DNA from 3 places in the Mesorhizobium sp. ESP-6-4 genome. Region 3 is predicted to be linked to each of the others. Evidence: predicted binding sites of a transcription regulator. Region 3 holds the regulator's gene; each other region holds the start of a gene.
What was found. The regulator LexA, encoded in region 3, represses DNA repair genes until DNA is damaged. The targets are predictions, from matches to a motif close to TGTTCNNNNTGTGTTCNG.
Positions count from the first base shown of each region.

Region 1: a site for LexA is predicted at 6,584-6,601, ahead of LB523_RS18440 (ATP-dependent helicase). Genes of this name have one in related genera too.
Region 2: a site for LexA is predicted at 6,203-6,220, ahead of LB523_RS26335 (ImuA family protein). Genes of this name have one in related genera too.

Region 1 is NZ_JAIUGS010000009.1:150,423-160,242, forward strand. Features, by position in the region: partial or broken gene LB523_RS18410 (DinB family protein) at 1-125, shown strand, start outside; gene LB523_RS18415 (hypothetical protein) at 336-1,274, shown strand; gene LB523_RS18420 (GGDEF domain-containing protein) at 1,661-2,446, shown strand; gene LB523_RS18425 (hypothetical protein) at 2,496-2,873, opposite strand; gene LB523_RS18430 (sterol desaturase family protein) at 3,116-3,931, shown strand; gene LB523_RS18435 (DUF982 domain-containing protein) at 3,991-4,293, opposite strand; gene LB523_RS18440 (ATP-dependent helicase) at 4,477-6,558, opposite strand; gene LB523_RS18445 (hypothetical protein) at 6,704-6,871, opposite strand; gene LB523_RS18450 (hypothetical protein) at 7,006-7,188, shown strand; gene LB523_RS18455 (LysR substrate-binding domain-containing protein) at 7,457-8,425, opposite strand; gene LB523_RS18460 (hypothetical protein) at 8,538-9,371, shown strand; gene LB523_RS18465 (DMT family transporter) at 9,431-9,820, shown strand, end outside.
Region 2 is NZ_JAIUGS010000023.1:30,892-40,711, reverse strand. Features, by position in the region: gene LB523_RS26365 (NAD(P)/FAD-dependent oxidoreductase) at 125-1,291, opposite strand; gene LB523_RS26360 (ATP-binding protein) at 1,344-2,846, opposite strand; gene LB523_RS26355 (response regulator transcription factor) at 2,906-3,604, opposite strand; gene LB523_RS26350 (HpcH/HpaI aldolase/citrate lyase family protein) at 4,174-5,055, shown strand; gene LB523_RS26345 (DUF1737 domain-containing protein) at 5,144-5,350, shown strand; gene LB523_RS26340 (metallopeptidase family protein) at 5,621-6,058, opposite strand; gene LB523_RS26335 (ImuA family protein) at 6,243-7,313, shown strand; gene LB523_RS26330 (DUF6504 family protein) at 7,255-8,745, shown strand; gene LB523_RS26325 (error-prone DNA polymerase) at 8,742-9,820, shown strand, end outside.
Region 3 is NZ_JAIUGS010000010.1:44,108-53,927, reverse strand. Features, by position in the region: gene moaC (cyclic pyranopterin monophosphate synthase MoaC) at 1-159, shown strand, start outside; gene glp (gephyrin-like molybdotransferase Glp) at 159-1,364, shown strand; gene LB523_RS18905 (alpha/beta hydrolase) at 1,413-2,243, opposite strand; gene kynU (kynureninase) at 2,291-3,538, opposite strand; gene lexA (transcriptional repressor LexA) at 3,973-4,707, shown strand; gene LB523_RS18890 (ComEC/Rec2 family competence protein) at 4,744-7,209, opposite strand; gene gltX (glutamate--tRNA ligase) at 7,312-8,736, shown strand; gene gltA (citrate synthase) at 8,915-9,820, shown strand, end outside.

The DNA of each region.
Region 1 (9,820 bases), on a different contig from region 3:
TCTTCAACCACCAGACCCACCATCGCGGCCAGGCGCATATGGTGCTCACGGTGCTCGGCCGGCCCTCGGTGTCGCTCGACCTGGCACTGTTCCAGCGCTCCGAGGAAGGTCGCGCCTACGCCTGAGCGCTGCGTGGTCCAGGCTTTTCCGCGAGCCGATTGTTGATCAAACTCGACCATCAAGGAAGACGCGGAATCAGCGAATTTTTCCTTGAAAAAATGGAACCCTGACCGAGCCCGTTCGTATTCCCTTCATTCCCTCTCGCACAGGCATGCGCACGGACCCGGCAGTCCGGCGATGCAGTGCGAAAAAAAGTGGCAACGAAGGAGAATGCCATGAATGGTATCGTAGAAAAAATCGCCGGCACATTGATCGGCGGCATCGCCATTCTCGCCGTGCCGGCGAATGCCGCTGGTCTCGACATCGGCTTTGGTATTGGCAACACTGGCGTCGCGGCGGGTAACCCGGGCGGCGCGGGCACCGGCACGGGCTCCTCGATGGGTGGCTCAACCGGTCTCGGCACTGGCTTTGGCAGCAGCATCGGCGGCGTCGGCGTGGGCGGCACCGGCGGCTTCAACGCCGGCACTACTGGCTCGATCGGCGGCGTCGCGGGCACGACTACCGGGACAGGCACCTCGTTCGGTGCGACCGGCGGCATCGGCGGCACCGGCACGGTGAGCGGCGCCAGCGGCTTGAACGCCGGCACCGGCGGCTCGATTGGCGGTGCCATGGATACAACCACCGGCACCCCGTTCGGCGCGACGGGCGGCATCGGCGGCGTCGGCACAGTAGGTGGCGGCGGTGGTTTGAACGCCGGCACCAGCGGCTTGACTGGTGGTGCCGCGGGTACAACTACCGGCACCTCGTTCGGTGCGACGGGCGGCATCGGCGGCGTCGGCACAGTAGGTGGCGGCGGTGGCTTGAACGCCGGCACCAGCGGCTCGATTGGCGGTGCCATGGATACAACCACCGGCACCTCGTTCGGTGCGACCGGTGGCGTCGTCGGTACCGGCTCCGTGGGTGGCGGCGCTGGCGGCTTGAACGCCGGCACCAGCGGCTCGATTGGTGGTGCCACAGGCACAATCATCCCCAATACTGGTACCTCGTTTGGTGCGACGGGCGGCGTCGGCGGCACCGGCACGGTGGGCGGCTCCGGCGGCTTCAACGCCGGCATCGGCGGCTCGGCCGCCGGCTCCACCATGGGTTCCGGCAATACCTCGACCGGTGGAATCGGTGGCACCGTGGGTGGTTCGGGCAGCTCGACAGCCCACTAAAAGGAAAAGCAGAGCCCGCCGCCGTGGAGGCGGGCCTGCCGTTCGCGTTATTGCTGCGCGCACCGAGCTTGCATTGAAGCCGATATTGTTCTCCCGCTGGACAATCGACCGGTTGCAGCGGGGCAATACCATGCAGCCAACGGCCAACCGGGAGCATCGGACCGGCCGTGAGGCTCTGCGGCACTCCTGCCGCGTTGCCGGCTGCGGCCGGCGGTGCCTGACGAGGTCTCCGGCCAGTCGGAGAGCCTTCCGTGGTGGCTTTCTGCTTGCCCCCACCGCAGGCGGTGCCGACGGCGTGTTAACCACACTTGCATTGAAGCTAATATGTTAGGACTTCTTTTGCGCTCGCGCTCCACAATAAGCGTGTTGCAGTGGGAGCAAAGGGCATGCGCATCGATTTGTCCCCGACAAGTTGGGGCAGGGTCGTGGTGGTCACCGCCGCCGGTACCGCCTTTTTCATTGCCGCCGCTTTCTTCGTCGATTCCTTCAATTTCCCCTCGCTGTCGCCGCAGGCGCTGCTTTGGGCGCAACTCACGGACCTTTTCCTGCCGCTTGTCCTTGGCGGCTCCTTCCTGTTCTTCCTGATGTGGAAGATGCGCCAGCTGGCCATCACGCAGAAGGAACTCGGCGTCATTGCTGCGACCGACAGCCTGACGGCGGTCTTCAATCGCGGTGCCTTCTCGATGCTGGTCGAAGCCTATCTCGAGCGGGCGCGCGACCAAACGGTCGCCGACACCGGCGCGCTGCTGATCGTCGATGCCGATCACTTCAAATCGATCAACGACCGCCTCGGTCACGATTGCGGCGACCAGGCGCTGAGGTTGATCGCCGCGACGATCAAGGGGCAACTGCACGGCGCCGACATTGTCGGACGCATCGGCGGCGAGGAATTCGCGGTCTTCCTGCCCGGCGCCGACGCCGCACGCTCGTTTCTGGTCGCCGAATCCATCAGGCGCCGCATCCGCGAGGCCGAGTTTGCGCCGGGCGGCCGGCCCTGGCCGCTTTCCGTGAGCATCGGCGGTACCGCCTTCAGCGGCCCGACCACCTACCATGACATGTTCCAGGTCGCCGACCGCCATCTCTACAAGGCCAAGTCCAATGGCCGCGACCAGGTGAGCTTCGAGATCCCGCGCGGCGGGCCGGCGGGTGATGCCGCCGGCACGGTCCACTGAATCCGAGGTCAACGGTGCCTGCGGTTGAGCAGCGGCCTGTGCTGGCGGATCAACTGGCGCTCGACATTGAGATAGGCCTGACCGGGCCCGCCGCGGTCGGGGTCGACCCCGGCTGATGCACCACCGCCATCAGCATGCCGTGTTCGGCGAGCAGGTTCAGCCACTTCAGCGCTTCCCATTTAGGCGTCGCGCCGCCGCGGCCCGTGAGGCTGCGATTGATGTAGCCGGGATAGGAAAGCAGGCGCTTGCCCGCCGAGGCGCCGCAGGTGCCGATCCTGACCGCCTGGCCGTCGGTGGTGACCCAGGCATAGACGGCTTCGCCGAGTTCGCAGGCCTTCGGATCGGTTATCGTCGCTCGGATCGACGACTTGTCCCGGCCAAGCCGCATTTCGGCCGCCGGCTTGAAACGCTCGCGATCGAGAAACATCCGCCCTCCCGATGCATGTCGCCCGGAAGTGTGCAACGGTTCCGGGACAACGACATGCATCAAAACAAAGACTTAAAGCGCGTCCGCAACTGACATTGTGAACGGCAACCGTCCGTGTGGTGTTTCACGCAGCCGTCGAAAAGTTTTCATGCGATTTCGCAGCGCCGCGTATGCCAGCAACGGTCCGTTCATTCTTTGGCGGCTAGTGTCGGAGACTGGCCTCAGCCGATCCGCGAGCGACCGTGTTCGATCTCATCGACTACAAGGCGGTGCTGGTCATCGCCCTCATCTTCATTCCGCTCGAGCAGCTCCTGCCGCTGCATGCCGAGCAATCGGCCACGCGCCGGCATTGGCTGAACGACGTCTTCTATCTGCTCTTCAACGGCATCGTCATCAAGTTCGGCCTGTTGCTGGTGATCGGCGCTGCGATGCTGGTGGTCCCGCGCGTCGTTCCCGAGGCGCTTTCGGCCGCCGTCCGGTCGCAGCCTTTATGGCTGCAGACGATCGAGGCCCTGCTCATCGCCGATATAGGCTTCTACTTTGCCCATCGCGCCTTTCACGCGGTGCCGTTCCTGTGGCGTTTTCACGCCATCCATCACTCGATCGAGGAGATGGACTGGCTGGCCGGCCACCGCGTGCATCCGGTGGATCAGATCCTGACCAAGTCGGCTTCGTTCCTGCCGCTCTTCGCCCTGGGTTTTTCCGGCGAAGCGGTTCTCATCTATGTGCTGATCTATCACTGGCAGTCGGTGTTCATCCACTCCAACACCCGCATCAAGTTCGGGCCGCTGAGATGGCTGATTGCCTCGCCGCAGTTTCATCACTGGCACCATGCCAACGAACGCCAGGCCTATGACAAGAACTTCGCCGGACAGTTGCCCGTCCTCGATCTGATCGGCGGCACCTTGTTCATGCCGCAACATATGCCGGAAAAATACGGCATCGACGAGCCGGTGCCGCAGCTCTATCACCAGCAGCTCGTCTATCCCTTCGTGACCGCGGCCGAGCCGGTCGCGCCGCTCGCAGAAACGTTACCGGCGGCCGCCAAGCCGGAATGACGTCACGGAAAACCCGCCACTGAGGGCGGGCTTTCCGGGAGGGCGGTCTTCTGTAAAATTCAGGCGGCGAAGCCGCCATAGCCGCGCGCCACCGGCTTGACCGAGACGACCGGCTGCTCCGAAGGCCACAAGACGCCTGCCGTCACCGCGAAGGTGATCAGCGCATCGCGCGCGGCCTCGACCGGGATTTCTCCATTCCGCGCGGCCTCGCAGGCCTTCACCGCGGCGCCATAGCTGAGGCGGCGGCGCGACGGCGGGAACTCGGTCAGGAAATCATGCATCTCGAACAGCGAGGCGATCATGCGCTTGTGGCCGGCGCCGACGCTGAGGGCGACCGGTGTGAAGAACGTCCTGTCGTGCATTCGGACCTCGTCAGTTGGCTGCGGAGGCGGCGAGCCTCCCTGGCTGGGGAAGGACGCCACACAACGCGGCTTGCGGCGGGAGGTTCCACGCATGCCGCTGTTTTCTCAAGGATGGCGTCCCCCCCGCTGACGCGGAGACAAATCGGGCTCTTTGCCTTGCAGTCGCTGGAACGGCCAGGCAGCCTATTTCCACATGCCGCGCATGCGGGCGCCGAGGTCGACCTTGACGCCCGGCCGCTGGCGCGGGTCGTCCTTGAGCGCGGCGCTCGCCCAGGACGACTGCTCGAAGGCCGAAAGCATCGAGGCCGGGATGAAGCGCGTGCGCGAGGCATAGACGTGGCGGTCGCCGCGCGCCGCCTGGTTGTGCGGATAAAAGCGCTGCGGCACGACGAGATGCAGGCTGTCCTTGGCCCGGGTCATCGCCACATAGAGCAGGCGCCGCTCCTCCTCGATGTCCTCCTTGGTGCCGACGCCGAGATCGGCCGGGATGCAGCCGTCAACGGTGTTGAGCACGAAGACGTTCTTCCATTCCTGGCCCTTGGCCGAATGGATGGTCGATAGGATGAGATAATCCTCATCGCGATGCGGCGGCCCGGCCTGGTCGCTTGTTGCGTCGGGCGGGTCGAGGGTGAGCTCGGTCAGGAAGCGCTCGCGCGACGGATAGGTCGATGCGATCTGCTCAAGCTGGAGGAGATCGGCCCGGCGCGTGATCGCATCCTCATGGATGCGCTCCAGATGCGGCTCGTACCACAGCCTGATCCGCTCGAGGTCGGCCGGCCATTTGGCGCCGGCGCGTAAGCCGCCATAGATGTCGAGGAAGACCGGCCAGTCCTGCGCCGCGCGCTGCGGCGGCCGGAAGCGGGCAAGGCCCAGCGTCTCGTCCAGCGATGTCGCCATGGCGTCGACGATCTGCGAGGCGGCGGACGGGCCGATGCCCGGCATAAGCTGCAGCACGCGAAAACCGGCGACGCGGTCGCGCGGGTTCTCGGCAAAACGCAGCATCGCCAGCATGTCCTTGACATGCGCGGCATCGAGGAATTTCAAGCCGCCGAACTTGACGAAGGGGATGTTGCGGCGCGTCAGCTCCACCTCCAGCGGCCCGCTATGGCTCGAGGTGCGGAACAGCACCGCCTGTGCCTTCAGCGCCGTGCCCGCCTCGCGCTCGGCCAGGATCGCCTGGCATACATAGTTGGCCTGCTCGGCCTCGTCGCGCACGCTGACCAGTTGCGGTTTGTGCGAGGACCGGCGCTCGGTCCACAGATTCTTGGTGAAGCGCTCGCTGGCCTCGCCGATCACCTTGTTGGCGGCGGCCAGGATCGTCTCGGTCGAGCGGTAGTTGCGCTCCAGCATGACGATCTCGGTGGGCTTTGCGAATTGTTTCGGGAAATCGAGGATGTTGCGCACTTCGGCAGCGCGGAAGGAATAGATCGACTGCGCATCGTCGCCCACCACGGTCAGCCCGGCGCCGTCCGGCTTCAGCGCCAGAAGGATCGAGGCCTGCAGCCGGTTGGTGTCCTGGTATTCGTCGACCAGCACGTGGTCGAAGCGGCCGCCGAGATGCGCCGCGATCTCCGGCTCGGCCGCCATCTGCGCCCAGTAGAGCAGCAGGTCGTCGTAATCGAGAACATTCTGCGCCTGCTTGGCCTCGACATAGGCCGCGAACAGCTCTTTCAGCTGTTCGGCCCATCCCGAGCACCAGGGGAAGGCCGAACCAAGCACTTCTGCCAGCGGCGCCTGCGCGTTCACCGCGCGCGAATAGATCTGCAGGCAGGTGCCTTTGGTGGGAAAGCGGCTTTCGGTGTTCGAGAATCCCAGCTCGTGTCGGGCAAGGTTCATCAGGTCGGCCGAATCCTCGCGGTCATGGATGGTGAAGGCCGGGGCGAGGCCGATCTGCTCGGCATAGTCGCGCAGCAGTCGCGCGCCGATGCCGTGGAAAGTGCCGGCCCAGGCCAGCGCGTCGGCGATGATTGCCGCGTCGCGCCCCAGCACCTCGCCGGCAATGCGCTCGACGCGCTTGGCCATCTCGGCCGCCGCGCGGCGCGAGAAGGTCATCAACAGGATGCGGCGCGGATCGGCGCCCCTGACGATGAGATGGGCGACGCGATGCGCCAGCGTGTTGGTCTTGCCGGAGCCGGCGCCGGCGATCACCAGCAGCGGCGCCGCCACCTTGCCGTCGCCATGCATCACCGCCAGCCGCTGCTCGTCGTTCAGCCGGCCAAGATAGGCGGGCGCCTCGAAGGACGAATCACGAGCGGCGATGTTCATCGCCCATCAAGCATCGTTTCCGCTTTGTTCGCAATAATTTCCTCGGCCCGCGCAAGGGGGGAGAGATGGCCGCGAAGCGGCCGGAGAGGGGCAGCGCCGACATCCACGCTTCACCGGAAGGGGCTATTCCCAATCGAAAGAGCCGCTACCGCTTCGGCTCGACCCCCATTGCCGCCGACTGGCGCCGCAAATTGCGCCTTTCGTCGCCCGGCATATCCAGCGGCGCGACGTCTCCAGGCACTTCGTCGATGATCCTCACGGCAACGCGATAGGCGGTGTAGGCAAAAAGCCCGGCAAGCAGAAGGCGGACCATAATCAGTTTCCTCGTTGCGTTCGATTGGCTCGGGATTCCAACCGGACTCGGATCGGTTGGTTCCCGCCGGTCAACGCAACCAAACCGCCACCGTCCCGTTTGCCCCTCAAAGGAGCGAACGAGAGGAGGTCGTCATGAAGAAGCTTCCTGTGCTGCTGGCTCTTGCGGCAGGGCTCGTGCTCGCCGCCTGCGACAACAGCGTGCCGCCCACCAAGGCGCCGGGCGATGAAGTCAACCAGAACCCACAGGTCGACAAGAACCCTGTGCCGAAATCGACCACCGGCGGCGATCAGCCGGGCACCCCGCCGAAGCAATAGCGCCAGGGCCGGCCTTGCCGAGATTATCGTCGGGCTGAAACGAAGAAGGCCGGCGCTGCTTGGGAGGAAGCTGGGTAGCGCCGGCCAAGCGGGAAAATCAGGCCCGCCGCACAACACAAGATAGCTGAGTCTCCGCTTCGCGTCATGGCGCGATCACGCTAGCCGGCTAGGGAACCACAGAAAATCACGAAATTCTGCAAAGCCCGCCATTGCGAGGCCTCCGGAGGTGCGGAATTCGCTCAAGTGAGCATCCGTGGAAGACTGGCCTTCACGCCATCGCCACGCGCCGTACCGGCACGTTGGCGATCTCGATGTCCAACTGGCGCTGCGTCAGCGCCGCTTCGGCCATGATCCACCGCTTGAACAGCTCGACCTTGCGGGCGCCGACCGCCTTGATGGGGCTGACGAAATACCAACCCGCCGTGTTGGGATGGTGGACCGCGAAGGGGGCCACCAGCCGCTCGGCGCGGATGTCGCTTGCCATATAGGCGCGGTTGGCGACGGCAAAGCCCATGCCGGCATTGGCCGCTTCGTAGGACATCATGCAGCTATCGAAATAGACGCTCCTCGTTTCGCCAAGCACGAAGCTTGCGCCGGCAAAGCCCAGCCACGACTGCCAGTTCTGCGTGCACGTGTCAGAGTGTAGCAGCGTGAAGTAGCGCAGATCCTCCGGCACTACCTTCGACAGCGGTTTGTCGCCCAGCACCTCATGGAAGAGTTTGCGGCTGCACACCGGCGTCAGATCTTCCTTGAACAGCAGCTCCGACGTGAGACCGGGGAAATTGCCGTCGCCGTAACGGATTTCGAGGTCGTATTCCGAAGTCGAGAATTCATGGGTGGCGTAAGAGGTCGACACCCGCATCTCGATGTCGGGATATTGATGCTGGAAGGCCGAAAGCCGCGGAAACAGCCAGCGCGCCGCAAAGGTCGGCAGCACGCAGATCCGCAACACATGCGCCTGCGACTGGCCGGTAGCCTCCATGCTGGCCGCCACGATCCGCTCCAGCGCCTCGCGCACGCGCGCCACATAGGTCTCGCCCTCCGGCGTCAGTGACACCGCGTTGCCGCCACGCTCGAAGATCTTGAAGCGCAGCTGATCCTCCAGGCTCTTCACGCGCTGGCTGACGGCGGAAGCGGTGATGAATTGCTCTTCGCCGGCGCGCGTGAAATTCCTGTGCCTCGCGGCGCTCTCCACGATTTTCAGCGAATTGAGATTGACCTGACTGAGCAGTCGCACGGGGTTTCGACCTTAAGCTGCGCTTACGCTACCACCAGCATTCCTAAATTTACAGGGGTAGGTGTTTAAATGACTGTTAACCAAGTGTTGCCCCCATCTTGGAGAAAATAGAATGAACGCCCATACAATTCCCGAACTGCGCTGTGCAATGAGCCGCGAGGCCATCATTGGTCATGAGACCTCCTGGAAAGTGTCGGGTTTCGGCGTCGCCCAGTATCGTCACGGTTACGACCCGGCTCTGCTTGCCGCCATCGAAGAAGCGGCGCTCAAATTGAAGGCCAGCCATGCCGTGCACAAGCACCTCGACCTCACCTTCATCACTGGTGCCGACCGCTATATTCCCGAGATCAAGGAGCTCTTGCACGACAAGCTGCGCCTGGAAAGATTGTCCGACATGATGGGAACCAAGCTCGAGCCCTATCCGCTGTCGATCGTCGGCTCGACCGTCACCTTCATGAATCCAAGGGATGGCGCGGTCGAATGGCATTGCGACGGCGTTCCGGTGACGGAGCTCATTCCGCTGTCGATCAGCGATCCTCTCATCGGCGGTCATCTGGAAATCTACTGCGACGATTCCGAGACCGGCCGCTCGATCCTGGAATCCGGCCGCGAGCTGCCGCGCAACAAGATCATGCGCATCGACCACAAGATGAATTACGCCACGCTCGGCCAGTTCCTCGGTGTGCTCCACCGCACCGCGCCGATCCAGCTCGGCGAGCGCGTCACCCTGGTGCTCAACCAGCGCTCGACGGCCAAACCCTATGTCGACGACAACCGCATGTTCTACCTCGCCGCCGACAACGACCATGACCGTGCCTGGGTGAACGAGCTGGCCGAGGATGTCTGGACCAACCAGCTGCCCGCCTACCGCCGCCATGCCGAGGAACATCCTGTGCCGCAGCCGACGGCGGAAGCGGTTTCCGGCGGGGCGAGGGAGTCTTGGTAATGACCGACGATCCGGTCGAGTGTCAGCCGCCTTCAGTGTCGCTGAGCCTCGGGCCGGTCATGCCGGAAAGCCAAAGCCTTTCCGGCGCCCTCGGCGCGGCGCTTGCCTTCGCCCTCGGCGCCGTGGCGCTGTGGGCGACCAACGCCCTAGTCGGCAAGACCTTGCTTGCCGTCTATCCGGTGTCGCAAGTGCAGTTCCTGCAATTTTGCGGCGCGACGATTGTTTTCGCGCTGATCCGGCTCTTTCCTTCCCCCCTTGTGGGGGAAGGTGGATCGGCGCGCAGCGCCGAGACGGATGAGGGGTGTTCCAGCGGAGTGAGACGCTGGCATTCCCTGGAACACCCCTCATCCGTCCTCGCTACGCGAGGCCACCGCCCGGAGGCGAGCCACGGGTCTCGCCCCGTCCTTCGGACCCCACAAGGGGAGAAGGGAAATGCCGCGCTCGCCTAT
Region 2 (9,820 bases), on a different contig from region 3:
GGCGCGCAGCGCCGAGACGGATGAGGGGTGTTCCAGCGGAGTGAGACGTTGGCTTTCCCTGGAACACCCCTCATCCGTCGCCTTCGGCGACACCTTCCCCCACAAGGGGGGAAGGGGGCAGCCCTCAGATCACATTCAGTTCCCTGAACGCCCTTCCTTCCGCCACACGGCTATATCCGAACGCCCTGCAATCCACCGTGCGATACCCGCCATGCACGATGAGCTCGGCGATCGACTTCCCCACCGCCGGCGCCTGCTGCAGGCCATGGCCGGAGAAGCCGTTGGCGAACAGGAAATTTTCCACCTCCGGATGCGGGCCGATCACCGCATTCTGGTCAAGCGTGTTGTAGTCGTAATGCCCGACCCAGGCGCGCGTCGGCTTGATCGCCTCGAAGGCCGGGATGCGGGTGGCTAGGACCGGCCAGATCACCTCTTCGAACAGCGGCCAGTTAACCTCGAAATCCGTCGGATCGGGCGCATGATCGCCTTCCTCCGGCTCGGCGCCGCCGGTGATGTAGACCGAGCCTTCGGGCCGCACATAGATGCCGGATGGATCGACCAGCAGCGGCATGTCGGCGAATTTGTCGCGCGCTTCGAAGACGAAGACGTTGCGCTTGCGCGGCTCGACCGGCAGCGCCAGCCCAGCCAAGGCGGCGACCTTGCCGGCATTCGGCCCGGCCGCGTTGACGACAATGCCGGCTTCGAGCATCTCGCCATTGTCGAGGCTTACACTGGCGACGCGGTTGCCGTCCCGCGCGATGCCGGTGACGGAGGCGGTGATGAGATCGATCTTCTTGTCGCGCAGCGCCTTGCGGAACAGCATCAGCATCGCATGCGCGTCGAACCAGCCTTCGCCGCTGCGCCCATAGGCGCCGGCGGAAATGCCTTCGGCCGACAGCCAAGAGAAACGCTGCGTCAGCTGGCCGGCATCCTCCAGCACGATGTCGGCGCCCTCGGCGACCTGCGTCTCGTGATTGGCCTTGAGGATCGGCAGCCCGGCCTCGCCGGCGAGGATGAGATAGCCGCCCTCGCGAAAGCCGATATCGGCATCGGCGCCGAAGGTTTCCTTCAGCCGCCGGAACAGTTTCAGCGTGAACTGCGACAGGCGGATGTTTTCAGGAATCGAGAATTGCTGGCGGATCGAGGCGCAGGACAAGGTCGTCGCCGCATGCGAGAATTGCGGATCGCGCTCGATCAGCGCGATCGAGCCGGTAAAGCCCTCCTCGCGCAAATAATAGGCGACCGAGGACCCGACGATGGCCCCGCCGATGATGACGATGTCGTAGCGCACGCTTTTGGTTCTCCGACTCCAGAGCATGATCCCGACGCTCGGGTTCGCACGCTCAAATCAATGCAGGAAGATCGATCTCGAAGCGCGTGCCGCGCTCGGAGTCAACCAGCCTGATCGTGCCATCATGCGCTTTCAGGAGGGCCAGCACGATGCCGAGCCCCATGCCGGTGCCGCCGGTCTCGCGCCGCGTGGTGAAGAACGGCTCGAAGATCCTGGCGCGGTTGGCGGCCGAGATCCCGTCGCCGTCGTCGCCGATCTGGACCGACGCGCGCTCGCCATCGGCTGAAGCATGGATCGCCACCTGTCGGGCGCCATGTCGTGCCGAATTGTCGATGAGATTGGCAAGCACGATGCCGAGATTCTCGGCCGAGATGCCGAGCCTGATATCGCCGCCGCCTTCAAGCCGCGCTTCCAGCCTTGTGTCGACCGGCAAGGATGCCAACGCAGCATGAAGTGTCGTGTTTTCGCCGCTCGGCTCCAGATTTTCCGCGCGCGCCAGGTCAAGCAGTCGGCGCACCAGGAGATTGAGCCGCCCGGCGTCGGTGACGATGTTGTTGGAGAAACGCTTGCGCTCGGCCTCGTCCATCGCGCCGCCGGAATCGCGAAGCAGCTCCGCCGCGCCCTGGATCGCCGTCAGCGGCGATTTCAGCTCATGCGAGACATGGGTGGCGAAGGTCTGGATGCTGTCGGAGCGCGCCTGCAGTTTTTGCGCCATGTCGAGGAACGCCGCCGACAGCGCCGCCATCTCGCGCGTGCCGTGATGGGCGAGCGGCTTGATCGCCTCGCGGTCGCCGGCGGCGATGCGTTTCGTCCGCTCGATCAGCGCGTAGATCGGCCGGCTGACGGTACGGATGAACACCAGCGCGATCAGCAGCGTGCCGCCGAGGATGGCGATCGCCGCCAACGTCACCTTGCCGCGCTCGCCATAGAGGTGCTTGACGATGTTGTTCGGCGTTCGCGACAGATAGACGACGCCCGCGACCCGGCCGTCGAGTTCGACCGGCAGGGCGACGAAGACGCGCACCCTGGTGCCGCGGCTCACCGAGTAGAGCGGCGGCGGCGGCTGGTCGGGAATGCGCAGCCTGAGCGCGCTGGCATAATGACCTGAAAGCGCGGTCCGCACCTCCTCGACATCGCCGAGCGACTGGCCGACCTCGTCGCCGCCGGCGATCACCACGCCGCGCGGGTCGAGCAGGCGGAAGCCGGCAAGCGTCGTTTTCTGCGTCTCGTCGAGAATGCCGTCGAGCCGCGCGCCTATTGCCGCGAAGGCCGGATCGGCGGTGGCGGGAAGCGCCGCCGGGCGCGTCGGCATGACATCGTCCGAGGCAAGGTCGAGGCGCGGCTCGATCGGATCATAGGGATAGTTGTTGTCCCTTGCCGGATCGGCCGAGATCGGCGACCCCAGTTTTTCCTGGGGAATGCCTGCGGCGCGCACCTCCTGGGCATAGACGGCGGCGACGACCGCGCCTTGCGCGATGAGCTCGCCTTCGGTCTGGCGGATGAGCTGGTTCTCGTAGAGCCGGAAGAAGAACAGTCCGACCAGCGGCAGCGCCATCACCAGGATGAGGATGACGACGACGACGGTGGCAAGCCTGGGCCGCCACTTCTCCTTGCTCAACCACCGCATCGGCCGAGCCGGAAGCCAACGCCATGCACCGTGGCGATCGCATCGAGACAGCCGACCGCCGCCAGCTTGGCCCGCACATTGCGGATATGGCTGTCGACCGTGCGCTCCGAGACATGGATGTTGGAGGCATAGGCATTGGCCATCACCGCGTCGCGGCCAAGCACATGCTGCGGGCGGGCGAGGAAGCCCTTCAGGATCGCGAACTCGATCGCCGTCAAGATGAGCGGCTTGCCGTCGAAGCTCGCCTCATGGCTTGCCGGGACGAGCATGAGCTTGCCATGCGCGAATTGACGGTCGTCGGCTTCTTCTTCGACCGGCGCCGGACGCGCGCGCCGCAGGATGACGTTGACGCGGGCGACCAGCTCGCGCGGGCTGAACGGTTTCGTCACATAATCATCGCCGCCCATCTCCAGCCCGAGCACCCGGTCGATCTCCTCGTCGCGCGCGGACAAAAACAGCACCGGCACGTCGGACTTTTGCCGAAGCCTGCGGCAGACCTCCAGCCCGTCCATCTCCGGCATGCCGATATCGAGCACGATGAGATCGGGCGCGCGGCGCTCGACCGCCTGGAGCGCGGCGGCGCCGTCGGCGACGGCGGCCGTCTTCATGCCGGCCTTTTCCAGCGCGAAGCAGATGATCTCGCGGATATGCGGGTCGTCGTCGGCGACGAGAATGTTGTGCGGCATGAAATCAGCGGCCCGGCGCGTAAGGTTGGATGCGGCAGGATTAGAGCAATTCCAGGGAAAAATGCGAAATTGTTTTCGATCCGGAGTGGAGCGGCCTCGGGGCGAAAAGCAGGATACCCGCCCCATGGCATGGTCTTTGCGGCTCGACGAGCCACCAGCCGTCATTGCGGAGCCGGCGCGGCAGCGACCAGCGGGATGTGTGACGTGTTCGCATGACGCCGGTTTCGCCGGCCGGTGCGGTAAGTGCGCGGCGGAATCCCGGAGCTTTTCAGTAAGGATTTGCAGATTTAGTGCAGGCAGGTCGCCTTTTCGGCGGGATAATCGCGTAGGGCGCTCCCCCTCTCCGTCTCGGCTTCGCCGAGCCACCTCTCCCCCGCCTCTGGCGGGGGCGAGGAACCCAGGCCTGCGAAGGTCGCGCGCCCTCGGCGATTAGCGTTTCCTCGCCCCCAAAGTGGGGGAGAGGTGGCTCGGCGCGCAGCGCCGAGACGGAGCGGGGGCTGGCGCTGCCATATGCGATTGTCCTGTCCCTCCGCCTTGCCTCATCAGCCATCACCCGGCATAGATCGGCGATGGCTCAAGAACCATACCGACCGCGCCGCTCTGTGCTTTACATTCCCGCCTCCAACGACAAGGCGCTCGCCAAGATCGGCTCACTTGCCTGCGACGCCGTCATCATCGATCTCGAGGACGCCGTCCTGCCCGCCGACAAGAAAGCCGCACGCGACAAGGTCGCCGGCATCCTGGCTGGGCGCCCCAAAGGGCGCTGCGAGATGGTGGTGCGCATCAATCCTTTGGCCAGCGAATGGGGCACCCATGACCTATGGGCAGTGGCCAAGGCCGAGCCCGACGGAATTCTTCTGCCCAAGATCGCCACGCCGCGCGACATCCTCGAGGCCGGCGACCTGCTCGACGACAATTTCGCGCCGGACAGCGTGAAACTATGGGCGATGGTCGAGACGCCCAGGGCGCTGCTCAACATCGGCGCCATCGCCGAACTCGGCCGCGATCCGGCTTCGAGGCTGGCTTGTTTCGTGACCGGAACGAATGACCTGGTGAAGGCGACCGGCATCCTGGCGACGCCCGACCGGCGCTACCTGATGCCGTGGCTGATGCAGCTGGTGCTTGCGGCGCGGGCCGGTGGCCTCGACGTCATCGATGGCGTTGCCAATGATTTTCGCGATCTCGACGCTTTTGCCCGCGAATGCGCCGACGGGGCGGCCATGGGTTTCGACGGCAAGTCGCTGATCCATCCCGCCCAGATCGAGCCGGCGAACCGCGCCTTTTCGCCGTCGCCCGAGAGGCTGGCTGCGGCCCGTGCGATCAAGGATGCGTTCGCGCGGCCCGAGAATGCCGGCAAGGGCGTGATTGCGATGGACGGGCGCATGGTCGAACGGCTGCATCTGGCGGAAGCCGAGAAACTTCTGGCGAAGGCCGCGATCATCGGCGCATGATGTCGGACGAAACACGATTTTTCAGCCCGGCTTTTCGCCCAATCACGACAAATTAGTTACGACAGATTAGGCACGACAGGATCAATCCATGAAACTCTACCGCTTCCTCACCGGCCCGGACGACGCCACCTTCTGCCACAAGGTGACGGCAGCCCTGAACAAGGGCTGGCACCTGTTCGGCTCGCCGACCTATGCCTTTGACCAGCAGACGAAGTCGATGCGTTGCGGCCAGGCTGTGGTGAAGGACGTCGAAGGCCAGGACTACGGCCCGGACACCAAGCTCAGCGACTGGTAGGAAAAGGAGCGGCGACCGTCTGACTTCGTCATCCTAGGGCGGAGCGACGCGAAGCGGAGCGCAGACCCTAGGATCCATTCCGTTACGCCAGCCCAATAGCGCCGCGATCGAGAACAAAGCATCGTTCCGGGACGCCTCCCGTCAAGGCAAAGTAACTTCTGAACCGTTGCGGCGCCCGCACGTCACGGCATGGATCCTAGGGTCTGCGCGCGTCGCTTCGCTCCTTGCTTCGCCCTAGGATGACGATTTTCATGGGGTGGCGAGATGCCCTCAGCCTGCCGCCGCCTGCTCCGCCGCCTCCTCGATCCGCTCCATGTCGTCGTCCGACAGGCCGAAATGGTGGCCGATCTCATGGATCAGCACATGGGTGACGATGTCGCCCATCGTCTCTTCATTCTCGGCCCAGTAGTCGAGGATGGCGCGGCGGTAGAGCGTGATGCGGTTTGGACCTTCGCCGGTCTGCGGGTTCCAGCGCTCGGCGATGCCGCGCCCCTCGAACAGGCCGAGCAGGTCGAAGGGCGTCTCCAGCGACAGATCGTCCATGATCTCGTCGGTCGGGAACTCGGCGATCTGGATGATGATCTCGCCGGTGAGCTTGCGGAACTCGTCCGGCAGATGGGCATAGGCCTCCAGCGCCAGAAGCTCCATCTCGTCCATCGACGGCGAGAGCTGGTCGTGCCAGGTGCGGGTCTTGTAGATGCGGGCCATGAAATGTCCTTTAATCCCGGCATATAGGCTTTCACGCCGATTGAGGCAAATGGACCGGCTGGGGTGTTCGCTTTCAAGGTAAAAGACGAAGGAATAAATTCCTTGCGACTCTGCTTGACTCTTCCGGGCGCCTCTGGAATCTATAGGAACATAACAGGAACAACTGCTGCTGGAAGTGAACGTCATGGCGATGAGCGCCGTGGCGCGGGACACTGTTTTTGCCCTGCGCCGCCAGATCGCGAAGATCGAGGGAACGCTGCCCGAGCGCCTGCAGGCGCCCTCGGGGTGCGCGCCCGAAGCAATCCCAGGAAAAGTGCGAAGCAGTTTTCCCTCCGGAATGGCGCAAAACCAAACATCCAGCGATGCCGCCGGGCCGGACATGACGATTGTCCGGCGCGGCCTTGCCGTGGCTTCGGCGGATGCCTTCCTGCACACCGGCATCGATAGGCTCGATGCAGCGCTTGGCGGCGGCCTGCCCAAGGCAGCGCTCAGCGAAATCCATGGCCTGGAGACCCGCGATGCCGGCGCCGTTGCCGGCTTCGCGCTCTCGCTCGTAAGCCTGGTCCTCAGGGAGAAGCAGGGTCTGCCGATCCTCTGGGTCGGCACGGCGGAAATCTTCCACGAGGCCGGCATGCCCTATGCCAGGGGCCTTCATGCCCTGTTCGGCATCGAGCCTGGGCAATTGCTGTTTTCCGAGGCGCCGAAGCTGCTCGACGCGCTGTGGATCGCCGAGGAGGCGGCCCGCATGACGGCCTTTGCCGCGGTCATCCTCGAGATCCGCGGCAGTCCGCGGCTTCTCGACCTCACCGCCACGCGCCGGCTGCATGCGCGGGCCCGGAGCGCCGGCCGCCCGCTGCTGTTGCTGCGCCAGGCCGGCGAGGCCGATCCCACCGCCGCTCCGGTGCGTCTCATCGTTTCGGCGGCGCCTGCGGCAAGCCGCGAGACCCTCGCCGGGCCGCTCGCCGGCTCGATCGGCCGCCCCGCCTTCAAAGTCGATATCGGCAAGAGCCGCACGGCCCTGCCTGGACAGTTCACACTGGAGTGGAACCCCAATGAGCACGCTTTTGCAGAAAGAACAGAGAATTCTGTCGCTGTGGTTCCCGCATCTGGCCGCGGAGCGGATCCTGCGCCAGCGTCTGGGGCGGTCCTGGCGTTCCCGGCCCTCGCATCGCCTGCCGTCGCTTCAGCCGCCGCTGGTGATCAGCCATCGCGACAACAACACCCAGCGCATCGCAGCCCTCGACGAGCGGGCTGAGGCGCTCAGATTGAAGCGCGGCATGGGCATCGCCGATGCGCGCGCCATGCATCCCTCGATCGATGTGGTCGAGGCAGACCCGGAAGCCGACCGCCGTCTGCTCGAAGGCCTTGCCGACTGGTGCGACCGCTACACGCCGCTGGTGGCGATCGACGGCGAGGACGGGCTGTTCCTCGACGTCACCGGCTGCACGCATCTGTTCGGCGGCGAGCGCGCCATGCAGGACGAGATCCTCGCCCGCTTCTTCCAGCAGGGCTTCGATGTCCGCGCCGGGTTGGCCTCGACGCCGGGCGCCGCTTGGGCGGCGGCGCGCTTCCATGGCGATCGCATCGTGGCCGGCGGCGAGGAGGAGGCGCTGCTTTCGCCGCTGCCCTTGTCGGCGCTGCGCATCGCGCCGGAGACCCGCGCCAGCCTGGAAAGTGTGGGCCTGCGCACCGCCGGCGCGGTGATGGCAGCACCGCGCGCGCCGCTTGCCCGCCGTTTCGGCGCCACCTTGCTTCTGCGCCTCGACCAGGCGCTCGGCCGCCTCGACGAGGCCGTGTCGCCGCGCCTTCCCGTCGCGCCGCTCTCGGTCGAGCGCCATCTTGCCGAGCCGGTCGTGCTCACCGACGACATCGAGCGGCTGGTGAGCCGGCTGGCGATCGCCTTGAAGACCGACCTCGAACGCCGCGGCGAGGGTGCAAGGACGCTGGCGCTGCTTCTCTTCCGCGTCGATGGCGCCGTCAACCGCATCGCCGTCGGCACCTCCCGCCCGATGCGCGAGCCGCGGCTGATCCAAAGACTGTTCCATGAGCGGCTCACCGCGCTGGAGCAGAGCATCGACGCCGGCTTCGGCTTCGATCTCGTGCGGCTGTCCGTGCTGTCGGTCGCGGCCTTCGACTTGGCTCAGGGCGACCTCACCGGCGAGACCGACGACGATGACGCCGACATCGCGCTCTTTGCCGACCGCGTCCGCGCCCGTCTCGGCGAAGCCGCCGTGCTGAAGCCGGTGGTCGTCGAAAGCCATCTGCCGGAACGCGCCGTCAAAACCGTACCTTTCGCCGAAGCGCCGCAAGGACGCGCCCCGGCGGCCGGACGGACGCCGCCGCCCCGAACAGCGCCACCGATGACCGTTTACCCGCCGGAGCGGCCGGTGCGCCTGTTCCGCTCGCCTGAGCCGATCGAGGTGCCGGCGACCGAGATCCCGGAGGGACCGCCGATGAATTTCCGCTGGCGGCGCGCGCTCTATCGTGTCGCCCGCGCCGAGGGGCCGGAGCGCATCGCCGCCGAATGGTGGCGCCAGCTGCCCGGCGAGGAAGAGGCGCCGACCCGCGACTATTACCGCATCGAGGACAGCGAGGGGCGCCGCTACTGGCTCTACCGCCAGGGCCTCTACAGCAGCGCGCCGCAGGCCGCGCCGCCGCGCTGGTTCATGCATGGGGTGTTCGCATGAACGCGCTGACCGTCATCCCCTATGCCGAATTTGGCATCCAGTCGAATTTCTCCTTCCTGCGCGGCGCTTCCAAGCCCGAGGAGCTGGTGGTCACGGCGAAATTCTACGGCTTTGCCTCGATCGGGCTTGCCGACAGGAACACGGTCGCTGGCGTCGTGCGTGCCTGGCAACAGGCCAAGGTGGAGAAGATGGCCTATCATCCCGGCTGCCGCCTGGTGTTCGGCGACGGCACGCCGGATATCCTCGCCTATCCCCGCGACCGCCAGGGCTGGGGCCATCTCTGCCGCATGCTCACGCAAGCCAATTTGCGCGACGAGAACGAGAAGGGCGCGACGCTGCTCCAGCTGAGCGACCTGCTCGAATGGGGCGATCGGATGTCGCTGGCGATCCTGCCCGATCTGTCAGCAGGCGCACAAGACAACCTGGCATTCATTAGCCGGTTTAAGGATTGCTTCGGCGCGGCGCTCCGTCTTGCCGTGGCGCCGGACTATGGCGGCAACGACCGTTTCCGCATCGAGCAGGCCGCAGCGATGGCTGACCATGCGCGCGTCCCGCTGATGGCGACCAATGACGTGCTCTACCATGCCGCCGATCGCCGGCCGCTGCAGGATGTGCTCACCGCGATCCGCCTCAACACGCCGGTTTCCGAGGTCGGGCTGGAGCTGATGGCCAATGCCGAGCGCCACCTGAAACCGCCGCTGGAGATGGCGCGGCTTTTCCGCCGTCACCCGCAGGCGTTGGCCGAGACGCTGCGCTTCGCCGACGAGCTCGCCTTCTCGCTCAGCGACCTCGAATACAATTATCCGGACGAGCCGACCGAATCCGGGCTTGGACCGCAGGCCGAGCTCGAACGGTTGGCGCGGGAAGGCGCGGCCGTTCGCTATCCGGCCGGCGTTCCCGAGGATGTGCTGAAACGCATCGACAGCGAGCTCGTTTTGATCGAGCGCCTGAACTATGCCCGCTATTTCCTCACCGTCCATGACATCGTCAAATTCGCCCGCAGCCAGGGCATCCTCTGCCAGGGCCGCGGTTCGGCCGCCAATTCGATCATCTGCTTCTGCATCGGCATCACCGA
Region 3 (9,820 bases):
AAGACGGGCGTGGAGATGGAGGCGCTGACCGCCGCTTCAGTCGCCTGCCTCACCATCTACGACATGGCCAAGGCAGCGGACCGCGGGATGGTGATTTCCGGCGTCCGGCTGGTCGAGAAGACCGGCGGCAAATCAGGCGACTACAAGGCAGGTTCATAATGGCCTTGCTTCCGGTCACCGAGGCGCTCGAACGCCTGCTGGACGGCGTGACGGCTCTGCCGGGCGAGCGCGTTCCGCTGGCTGACGCGGCGGGTCGCGTGCTGGCCGAGCCGGTGGTCGCGCTGCGCACGCAGCCACCTTTCGATGCCTCCGCGATGGACGGCTATGCCGCGCGCTTCTGCGATGTCGCCTCGGCGCCGGCGCTACTCGAGGTCATCGGCATGGCGCCTGCCGGGCGCGGTTTCTCCGGAACTGTCGGGGAAGGCCAGGCCGTGCGCATCTTCACCGGGGCACCGTTGCCGGAGGGCGCCGACACGGTCGTCATCCAGGAAAACGTCCGCGATCTCGGCAATGGCAGGATCGAAGTGACGGAGCCGACCACGGAAGGACGCAATGTGCGTCGCCGCGGGCTCGACTTCGGCCAGGGCGACGTGCTGCTCGAAAAGGGCCGCGTGCTCGATGCAGCGGCCCTTTCGCTGGCGGCCTCGGCCAACCACCCAGCCCTGAACGTCGTGCGCCGGCCGCTGGTCGCGATCATCGCCACCGGCGACGAATTGCTGCCCCCGGGCAGCGCGCTCGGCCCCGACCAGATCATTTCGTCGAATGCCTACGGCGTTGGAGCCGCCGCCCAGTCGGTCGGCGCGCTCGCGCTCGATCTCGGCATCGCCGCCGACCGCCAGGAGGCGATTGCCGCGCTGGTCCGGAAAGCGGTCGAGGCGGACGCCGATGTCATCGTCACGCTCGGCGGCGCCTCGGTCGGCGACCACGACCTCGTCCATAGCGTGCTGACCGGCGAAGGCATGCAGCTCGATTTCTGGAAAATCGCCATGCGCCCCGGCAAACCACTGATGTTTGGCCGGCTTGGCCATATCCGCTGCATCGGCCTGCCCGGCAATCCGGTGGCAAGCATTGTCTGCTCGCAACTGTTCCTGAAGCCGCTGCTTGCCCGGCTCGGTGGCCGCGATCACCATCAGGATATGCGAACGGCTCGGCTTGGCACTGCGATGCGAGCCAACGACCTCAGGCAGGACTATGTGCGCGCGGTCGTGCGCGAGGACGCCGGCACCTTGGTCGCGACGCCTTTCGGAATCCAGGACTCCTCGATGCTGCGGATGCTCGCCGACGCCAACGGCCTGATCGTGCGCGAGCCCTTTGCGCCGGCGGCGGAAGCCGGCGCTGAATGCAGCGTGCTCATGCTTCGCTAGGCGTCTACGAGGTCGATCCTGATACGTCGACGAAGTCGATCGTAACTCTTATTCGTCGATCAACATACGGGTCAGAGGATGATCCGGGTCGGCGAGGCCATCGACAACGTTGAAATGATGCCGGTCCGGCTCGACCACTGAACGGGTGGAGGCGCCGAGCCCGGTCCAGATGTTGGCGAGCAACGCGCTCTGGCGCAGGAATTCCGCACGCTCGCCGCCGCCGGCCCAGCAGGTGATGCAGGCTCCCTGTCGAGGCCGCAACAATGCCGGGCTTTCGCTCCGCGCTTCCGGCTCGTCGATGTTCAGGGTCTCGTTCAGCGCTGTGAACATCAGCGGCCGAAGGTCGTGCAGGCCTGAAATCGAAACGACCTGGCGTATGCGCCGCGCCACATCGGATGATAGCGGTGAGACCGTGGTCACCATCCGGCTGGCGAGATGCCCGCCGGCCGAGTGCCCGGTCAGCATCAGCGGACCATCGACCATGGCCGCCGCCTTCTCGATCGCTGCCGCGGCCTCGCCGACTATGCCGCTGATCCTGGTCTGCGGGCACAGCGTGTAGGAGGGCATGGCGACGGCAAAGCCGCGGCCGAGCGCGCCTCCAGCCAGATGCGACCAGGAGCTCTTGTCCGACTCCATCCAATAGCCGCCGTGGATGAACACAACGAGCCCCTTTGGCGCCGCAGACGGGAGAAACAGGTCGAAGCGATTGCGCGGCGCTTCGCCGTAGATAACATCGAGCCGCGCCCTGCCCTCTGACTGCAGCCTTTCGCGGAATGCCCGCGCCGGCCCATCCCACGCCGCCGGCCAGCGGTCGCCGCCGGCGATATTGGCGCCATTTGCATAGGCGTCATCCCAGTCGACAATACGATGTCCCAGCAACGGTATCTCCGCGATCAGATCATTTGTTCGGCATCGCCGATTCAAAGTCAGGTAACGGTTGTTTTGACGGCAAAGCGCGCGTCTTGCCAGACGCCAGTGCGCAGGATGTCCTGCAGCACCTCGACTGCATTCCAGACATCGCGGTAGCCGACATAGAGCGGCGTGAAGCCGAAACGAATGGTGGATGGCGCGCGGAAATCGCCGATCACGCCGCGCTCGATCAAGGCGCGCATCACCTGGTAGCCATTTGAATGGGCGAACGAGACCTGGCTGCCGCGCTCAGCGCCTGAGCGCGGGCTCTCCAGCTCAAGACCGAAGCCGCCGCATCTGGCCTCGACAAGCCGGATGAACAGGTCCGTCAGCGCGACGCTTTTTCTCCGCACGGCCCTCATGTCGACATCGTTCCAGAGATCCAGCGCCCCTTTCAGCGCGCGCATCGACAGCACCGGCTGCGTTCCGCACAGGAACCGCCGGATGCCCGTGCCCGCAGCGTAGCCCTGCTCGAACGCGAAAGGCCGGGCATGGCCCCACCAGCCGCTGAGCGGCTGGCGAATGTCGCGGTGATGGCGGTTCGCGGCGTAGATGAAGGCTGGCGAGCCCGGCCCGCCATTGAGATACTTGTAGGTGCAGCCGATGGCGAAATCGGCATTCGAGCCGTCGAGATCCACCGGCAGCGCACCCGCCGTGTGGCAGAGATCCCAGACGATCAGCGCACCGGCTTCATGAGCCTTGCGGGTGAGCGCCGCCATGTCGCGCAGCCGGCCGGATTTGTAGTTGACGTGGTTGACCAGGATGACCGCGACGCGATCGTCAACCAGTTCCTCAATCGTCGGGGCATCGGTGCCTTCGAGCCGCAGCACCGTGCCGGGCCGCGTCGATGCGACGCCTTCCGCCATGTAGAGGTCGGTCGGAAAGCTGTCGCCCTCGGCAACGATCACCGAACGCTCGGGCCGCATTGCAAGTGCCGCATGCAGGACCTTGTAGATGTTGATCGAAGTCGTGTCGCAAACGACCGTCTGGCCGGGTTTCGCGCCGATCAGCCGTCCTAGCTGGTCACCCAGCTCGATGGGCATATCGAACCAGCCGGCGGTGTTCCAGGCGCGGATGAGATCCCGCGCCCATTCCTGCCTCGCGGCAGTCTCGATCTCGCTGAAGGCGTCCACCGAAGCGGCGCCCAGCGAATTGCCGTCGAGGTATATGATGCCTTCCGGCAAGACGAAGCGATCGCGCATGGCGCGCAGCGGATCCGCGGCATCCATCGCCTCGACTTCGGCGAGATCAGGAATTCCCCTCATTGTGCTGCCGCCTCCATTTCGATCTGGCCAAGGGGGTTGTCTCACCACCGTCGGCGACAGGGCAAGAACCTTTGGTCCTATGTTAGCTGGTCCATAGACGGCGAAGACTGCGGACCGGAACTTCGCCAAGGTTGGCATTTTGGATTCGTTTCGTTCACGCTGCCGCGCGCTTACGGAACGAGCCGACGTGATCCCATCCGCGGCTTCGTGATCGTGTCGGCGCTCTTGTTTCAGCTTACCGAAGCTCCAAAATCGAGCGGAATCAATGCCGCTGTCTACAAGGGGCGGCCAGGGCATCACCGGATGCGACATTGTTTCGGCAGCCTTAACAAATTCACTAAACTTTAAACGGTTGCGGAACACAACTGGAACAGATAGTGTTTGTTCTGGGTTTGTTTTTCTGATTCTGGTTTCAGAACCCGTGGGGGCCGCCGATGCTGACGCGCAAACAACATGAACTCCTGATGTTCATCCATGAACGCCTGAAGGAGAGCGGGATTCCTCCATCATTCGATGAGATGAAGGAGGCGCTCGACCTTGCCTCCAAGTCCGGCATCCACCGGCTGATCACTGCGCTGGAGGAACGTGGCTTCATTCGCCGGCTGCCGAACCGGGCGCGCGCGCTGGAAGTGCTGCGCCTACCCGACTCGATCGCGCCTGGCCTGAATGCCGCGAAGAAGTTTTCGCCGAGCGTCATCCAGGGCGGCCAAGGCAATCTCAGTCGCCAGGTCAAGCCGACGACGCCATCGCGCACCCCGACGCCAAGCAATGACGACGAGGCCGCGGCGGCCGTATCCATTCCGGTGATGGGCCGCATCGCCGCCGGCGTGCCGATTGACGCTATCCAGCACCAGACGCATTCGATCTCGGTGCCGCCGGACATGATCATGGGCGGCGAGCATTACGCGTTGGAGGTCAAGGGCGACTCGATGATCGAGGCCGGCATCTTCGACGGCGACACCGTCATCATCCGCAATGCCAACACCGCAAGCCCGGGCGAGATCGTGGTGGCGCTGGTCGACGATGAGGAGGCGACGCTTAAGCGTTTCCGCCGCAAGGGTGCCTCGATCGCGCTCGAGGCCGCCAACCCGGCCTATGAGACCCGGATCTTCGGACCGGATCGGGTCAAGGTTCAGGGCAAGCTCGTCGGACTTATCCGCCGCTACTGAGCAGAACTGCCCGGCCTTCTTCGCCCGGACGACAATCTATTGGGCCGGTGCGGCGGCTGGTTTTTCCGGCTGCTTATAGGGCGCCAGTCCCCTCGCCTCGCGCGTGTATTTCCGCTGCTCGTGCCAGGGTCGGTATGGTTCTACGACCGCGTAGCGGACGGTTGGCCGCGCGGTTGCCGATTGCGGATCGAAGAAAACGGCGGCGCTGCCGTCGCGCGCCAGCTGCCGCTTGGTGACGACGAGCACACGCGGATCGCGGCACGGGTTATAGGCCGTGGCGTCGTTGATGACGATGAGGTCGGCGAAGCCGCAGGCCGGCCGGGCGGTGTCGCGGGTCTCGGCGAGCGCGACGATCGCGCCGGAAGGATGCCGACCGATGCAGAGATCGCCGCTGCAATAGAAGGGCGAGCCGGGCGGCAGGTCGACGGGATCGGCAATGTCCAGCGTATCTTTGGCGAACCTTTCTGGCGGCACGATCTCCTCGGCTTTCAGCGCCCGTTTCCAGTTGTCGGTGGTGAACTCGTTGGAGCGTTCGCGATTGACGGCAAGCTCGCCGCCGCCGATCGGCATCGCCACCAGATGCGCATCCTCCGAGATAAGCACGTCCGGTGTGCGGACGTGCGGAATGGCCAGCAGCGCAGCGAGCGCGAAAGGTACGGCGGCAAGCCTCAGCCAAGTGGTAGCCATGGTCGCGATGACCAGCGCGACCGTCGCCAGCAGCACCGACTGGATCGAGATCAGCCCAACGGCGTCGACCGGTGAGCGCTCGGAAATCCATGCCGAAATGGCGATCATCGCCGTCAGGCCTTTGCCCATGACAAAAAGGAAAGGGCCGTCGAAGCCGAAGGGCATGGCCAGCGCGCTCAGCACGGCGAACGGCATGACGACCAATGAGACGATCGGCATGACCGCCAGATTGGCCAGCAGGCTGAGCGGCGACACCCGCTGGAAGTGCCAGATGGCAAACAACAATGTCGCGCTGCCCGCGATGAGCGACGTCACGGCGGCGCCACCCGCTCCAATTGCCAGTTTTCGCGATAGAAGCCCGAGAAACGAACGCTTTGCCGGCGGCGCGGTCGTTTTGCCGGCGCGATAGTCGGCAAAGCCGGCATAGGCGCCGACCAGGGCGGCGGTGGCGGCGAAGGACATCTGGAAGCTCGGGCCGACCACTTCATGCGGCGAGACCAGGATGACGGCGATGGCAGAGATCGCCAGGTTGCGCATGGTCAGCGCCGCGCGGTCGAAAAGCACGGCGACCAGCATCACGCCAAGCATGATGAAGCTTCGCTCGGCCGCCACCACGATGCCGGAGATCACGAGATAGGCGGCGATCGACGCCAGCGCGATGCCAGCGGCATATTTCTTCACCGGCCGGCGCGACGAGAAATCCGGAAACAGCGCGAAGGTGCCGCGTAGCAGGACCATGATCGTGCCGGCGACCAGCGCCATATGCAGGCCGGAGATCGAAATGATGTGGTAGATGCCGGTCCGCCGCATCGACTCGTTGATTTCGTCCGGAATGCCGGCACGAACGCCGACGATCAGCGCCGCCGCGATCTCGCCCTCGGAACCGCCGATGCTGCTCCTGATGTGGTCGGCAATTCCCTCGCGTGCGTTTTCTACGGCCGATGCCACACGTGCGCCAAACGGCACCTCCGTTGGCGCACTGGGGGTCGGCGCGACAAGTTTCGGATCGCCCAGGAAAAAGCCACTGGCGCCGATGCCGGCAAAATAGCTGTCGAAGGAAAAGTCGTAGCTGTCCGGCCGAACCGGACCTGTCGGCGGCAGCAGCTTGGCATAGCCGGTCAGCATCGACCCGGCCGCCATGCCGGAGGGGATCCTGCGCGCCGACAGCCTGATGCGGTCCGGCGCGTAGCGCAGCTTCGGACGTTCCGTGGATGTCAGATCTATGGTGAGCCGGACACGGCCGTTGGCCATCGCCTCGGCGGTGACGAGGCGGCCCGTCAGCCGTGTCTGGATTTCGGAACCCAGCATCGGGGTCGCCATCCGCCAGGTCTCCAGCTTGGCCGCGAGAAACCCCAAGGCGCAGAAAAACGCCGCCATGAAGACAAGATGCGTTCTGTGCCGGGAACGCGAGACCGCCGCGCAGACCGCCATCAGGGCGACCGCCGCAAGCGGCCTGTAGAGGTCCGGCTCGGCGCTCAGCGAGAAGTAACAGATCACGCCGACGGCCAGGAACGCCGGTACCAGCAGGAAGCCGACGCCGCGGTCGAGCTCGGTCGCGGCCGCTGTGCCTATGCTTCGGCGCAACGCGGGAAGCGAAACGCGGCCAAGCTGTCTGCGGATCCGGCCGACATTGGCTGTCGGCGAGGCTGGCGGTAACGTGCCGCCGCCAGGCGGCAGAAGCTCAGCTGGCGGGCGCGGCGCCGGAAGCGAAAGCGGCGCTTCCTCAGCGGGCACGGCATGAGCAAACATCAGGCGTTCGCTGACGCCTGCTGTCGTTCCCCCGCCCTCCTCCGCGCCCCGGCCACGTCCAGCCATCGGGTCTGCCCCTTGCGCCCCAGACCGCCTATGCTACATGAACGCCGGTCGCGTGGAAGTCTGCGCGAAACATGCATTTTTCAGCGCTTCCTCGAGAGTTCCATGTCCGACAAGGTCGTCACCCGTTTTGCCCCCTCGCCTACAGGCTACCTGCATATCGGCGGGGCGCGCACGGCGCTGTTCAACTGGCTCTATGCCAAGCACACCGGCGGCACGATGCTGCTGCGCATCGAGGATACCGATCGCGAGCGCTCCACCGAAGCCGCTACGGCTGCCATTCTCGACGGGCTGACCTGGCTTGGCCTCTCCTGGGATGGCGAAGCCGTCTCGCAGTTCGAGCGCGCGCCGCGTCACCGCGAAGTGGCGGAGCAGCTCGTGCGCATGGGCAAGGCTTATTACAGCTATGAGACGCCGGCGGAGCTGGAGGCGATGCGCGAGGCCGCACGTGCCAAGGGCCTGCCGCCGCGTTACAACGGCCATTGGCGCGACCGCGGCCCATCCGAGGCGCCCGCAGGCGTCAAGGGCGCGATCCGCATCAAGGCGCCGACCGAGGGCGTGACGATCGTCAACGACCGCGTGCAGGGCGAGGTGCGCTTCCCCAACAAGGATCTCGACGACTTCATCATCCTGCGTTCCGATGGCGTCCCGACCTACATGCATGCCGTCGTCGTCGACGATCACGACATGGGCGTCACCCACATCATCCGCGGCGACGATCACCTGACCAATGCCGCGCGCCAGACGGTGATCTACAACGCCATGGGCTGGGACGTGCCATCGATGTCGCACATCCCGCTGATCCACGGCGCCGACGGCGCCAAGCTGTCGAAGCGGCACGGCGCGCTCGGCGTCGAGGCATATCGCGCCATGGGCTACCTGCCCGAGGCTCTGCTCAACTATCTGGCCAGGCTCGGCTGGAGCCATGGCGACGACGAGGTGATGTCGATTAAGGACATGATCGCCTGGTTCGACATCGGCGACGTCAACAAGGGCGCGGCCCGCTTCGACTTCGCCAAACTCGAGGCGCTGAACGGCGTCCATATGCGCAAGATGGAGGACCGGGCGCTGTTCCACATCTTCGTCGCCACCTTGCCTTATCTCGAAGGCGGCCCGGCGCTCGCGGCAAAGCTCGATGACAGGCGCAAGGCGCAACTGCTTGCCGCCATGCCCGGCCTCAAGGAGCGGGCGAAAACTCTTGTGGAACTGATCGACGGCGCGGCGTTCCTGTTCGTCGAGCGGCCGTTGCCGTTGGACGAGAAGGCGGCGGGCTTGCTCAACGCGGATGCGCGCGCGATTCTGCGCGGCGCGCATGGCGCATTGTCTTCTGTTCAGGGCGACTGGAACGCCGCCTCGGCCGAGGCTTCGATCCGCGACTTCGCGCGGGCCGGCGGGCACAAGCTGGGCGCCGTGGCGCAGCCCCTGAGAGCCGCGCTGACCGGCCGCACCACCTCGCCCGGCGTGTTCGACGTGCTTGCGGTGCTGGGCCGTCAGGAAAGCCTCGCGCGCATTGGAGATCAAATCGATTAGGAGCGAGCTGGCCCAAGAAGATTGGCATTGAAAGGTGTGTTTCGCAGTGCAACATTGGGCTTGGCCCAATCTGGCACGCACCTCCTAAAATGCGGTGGCGAGTTCGCGCATTCCGGTGACTTCGACGTGTCGTTTGCAGGAATTGCCTTGCCGGCATGAGGAACAAAAGGAGTTGAGAATGAGCGAAGCTGCGACAAAACCGGAACCGGGCAGCAAAAAGCGCGAGTCGGCCGCCAGGCTCGAGCTCGCCGGCAAGACGCACGAATTAAAGGTGCGAAGCGGGACGGTCGGGCCGGACGTCATCGACATCGGTTCGCTCTACAGCACCACCGGCGCCTTCACTTACGATCCCGGCTTCACCTCCACCGCGAGCTGCGAATCGGGGATCACCTTCATCGACGGCGATGCCGGTATCCTGCTGCATCGCGGCTTCCCGATCGATCAGCTCGCCGAGCATGGCGACTTCCTCGAGGTCTGCTATCTGCTGCTCTACGGCGAATTGCCGACCAAGGCGCAGAAGGACGACTTCGACTATCGCGTGACGCGCCACACGATGGTGCATGAGCAGATGTCGCGCTTCTTCACCGGCTTCCGCCGCGACGCGCATCCGATGGCGGTGATGTGCGGCGTGGTCGGCGCGCTGTCGGCCTTCTATCACGACTCGACCGACATCTCGGACCCGTATCAGCGCATGGTCGCCTCCATGCGCCTGATCGCCAAGATGCCGACGATCGCGGCGATGGCCTATAAGTACCATATCGGCCAACCCTTCATTTACCCGAAGAACGATCTCGGCTTCGCGGCCAACTTCCTGCACATGTGCTTTGCCGTGCCGTGCGAGGAATACAAGATCAATCCGGTGCTGGCGCGCGCCATGGACCGCATCTTCATCCTGCACGCCGACCACGAGCAGAACGCTTCGACCTCGACCGTGCGCCTGGCCGGCTCGTCGGGCGCCAACCCGTTCGCCTGCATCGCCGCCGGCATCGCCTGCCTGTGGGGTCCGGCGCATGGCGGCGCCAACGAAGCGGCCCTCAACATGCTGGGCGAGATCGGCCATGTCGACCATATCCCCGAGTTCATC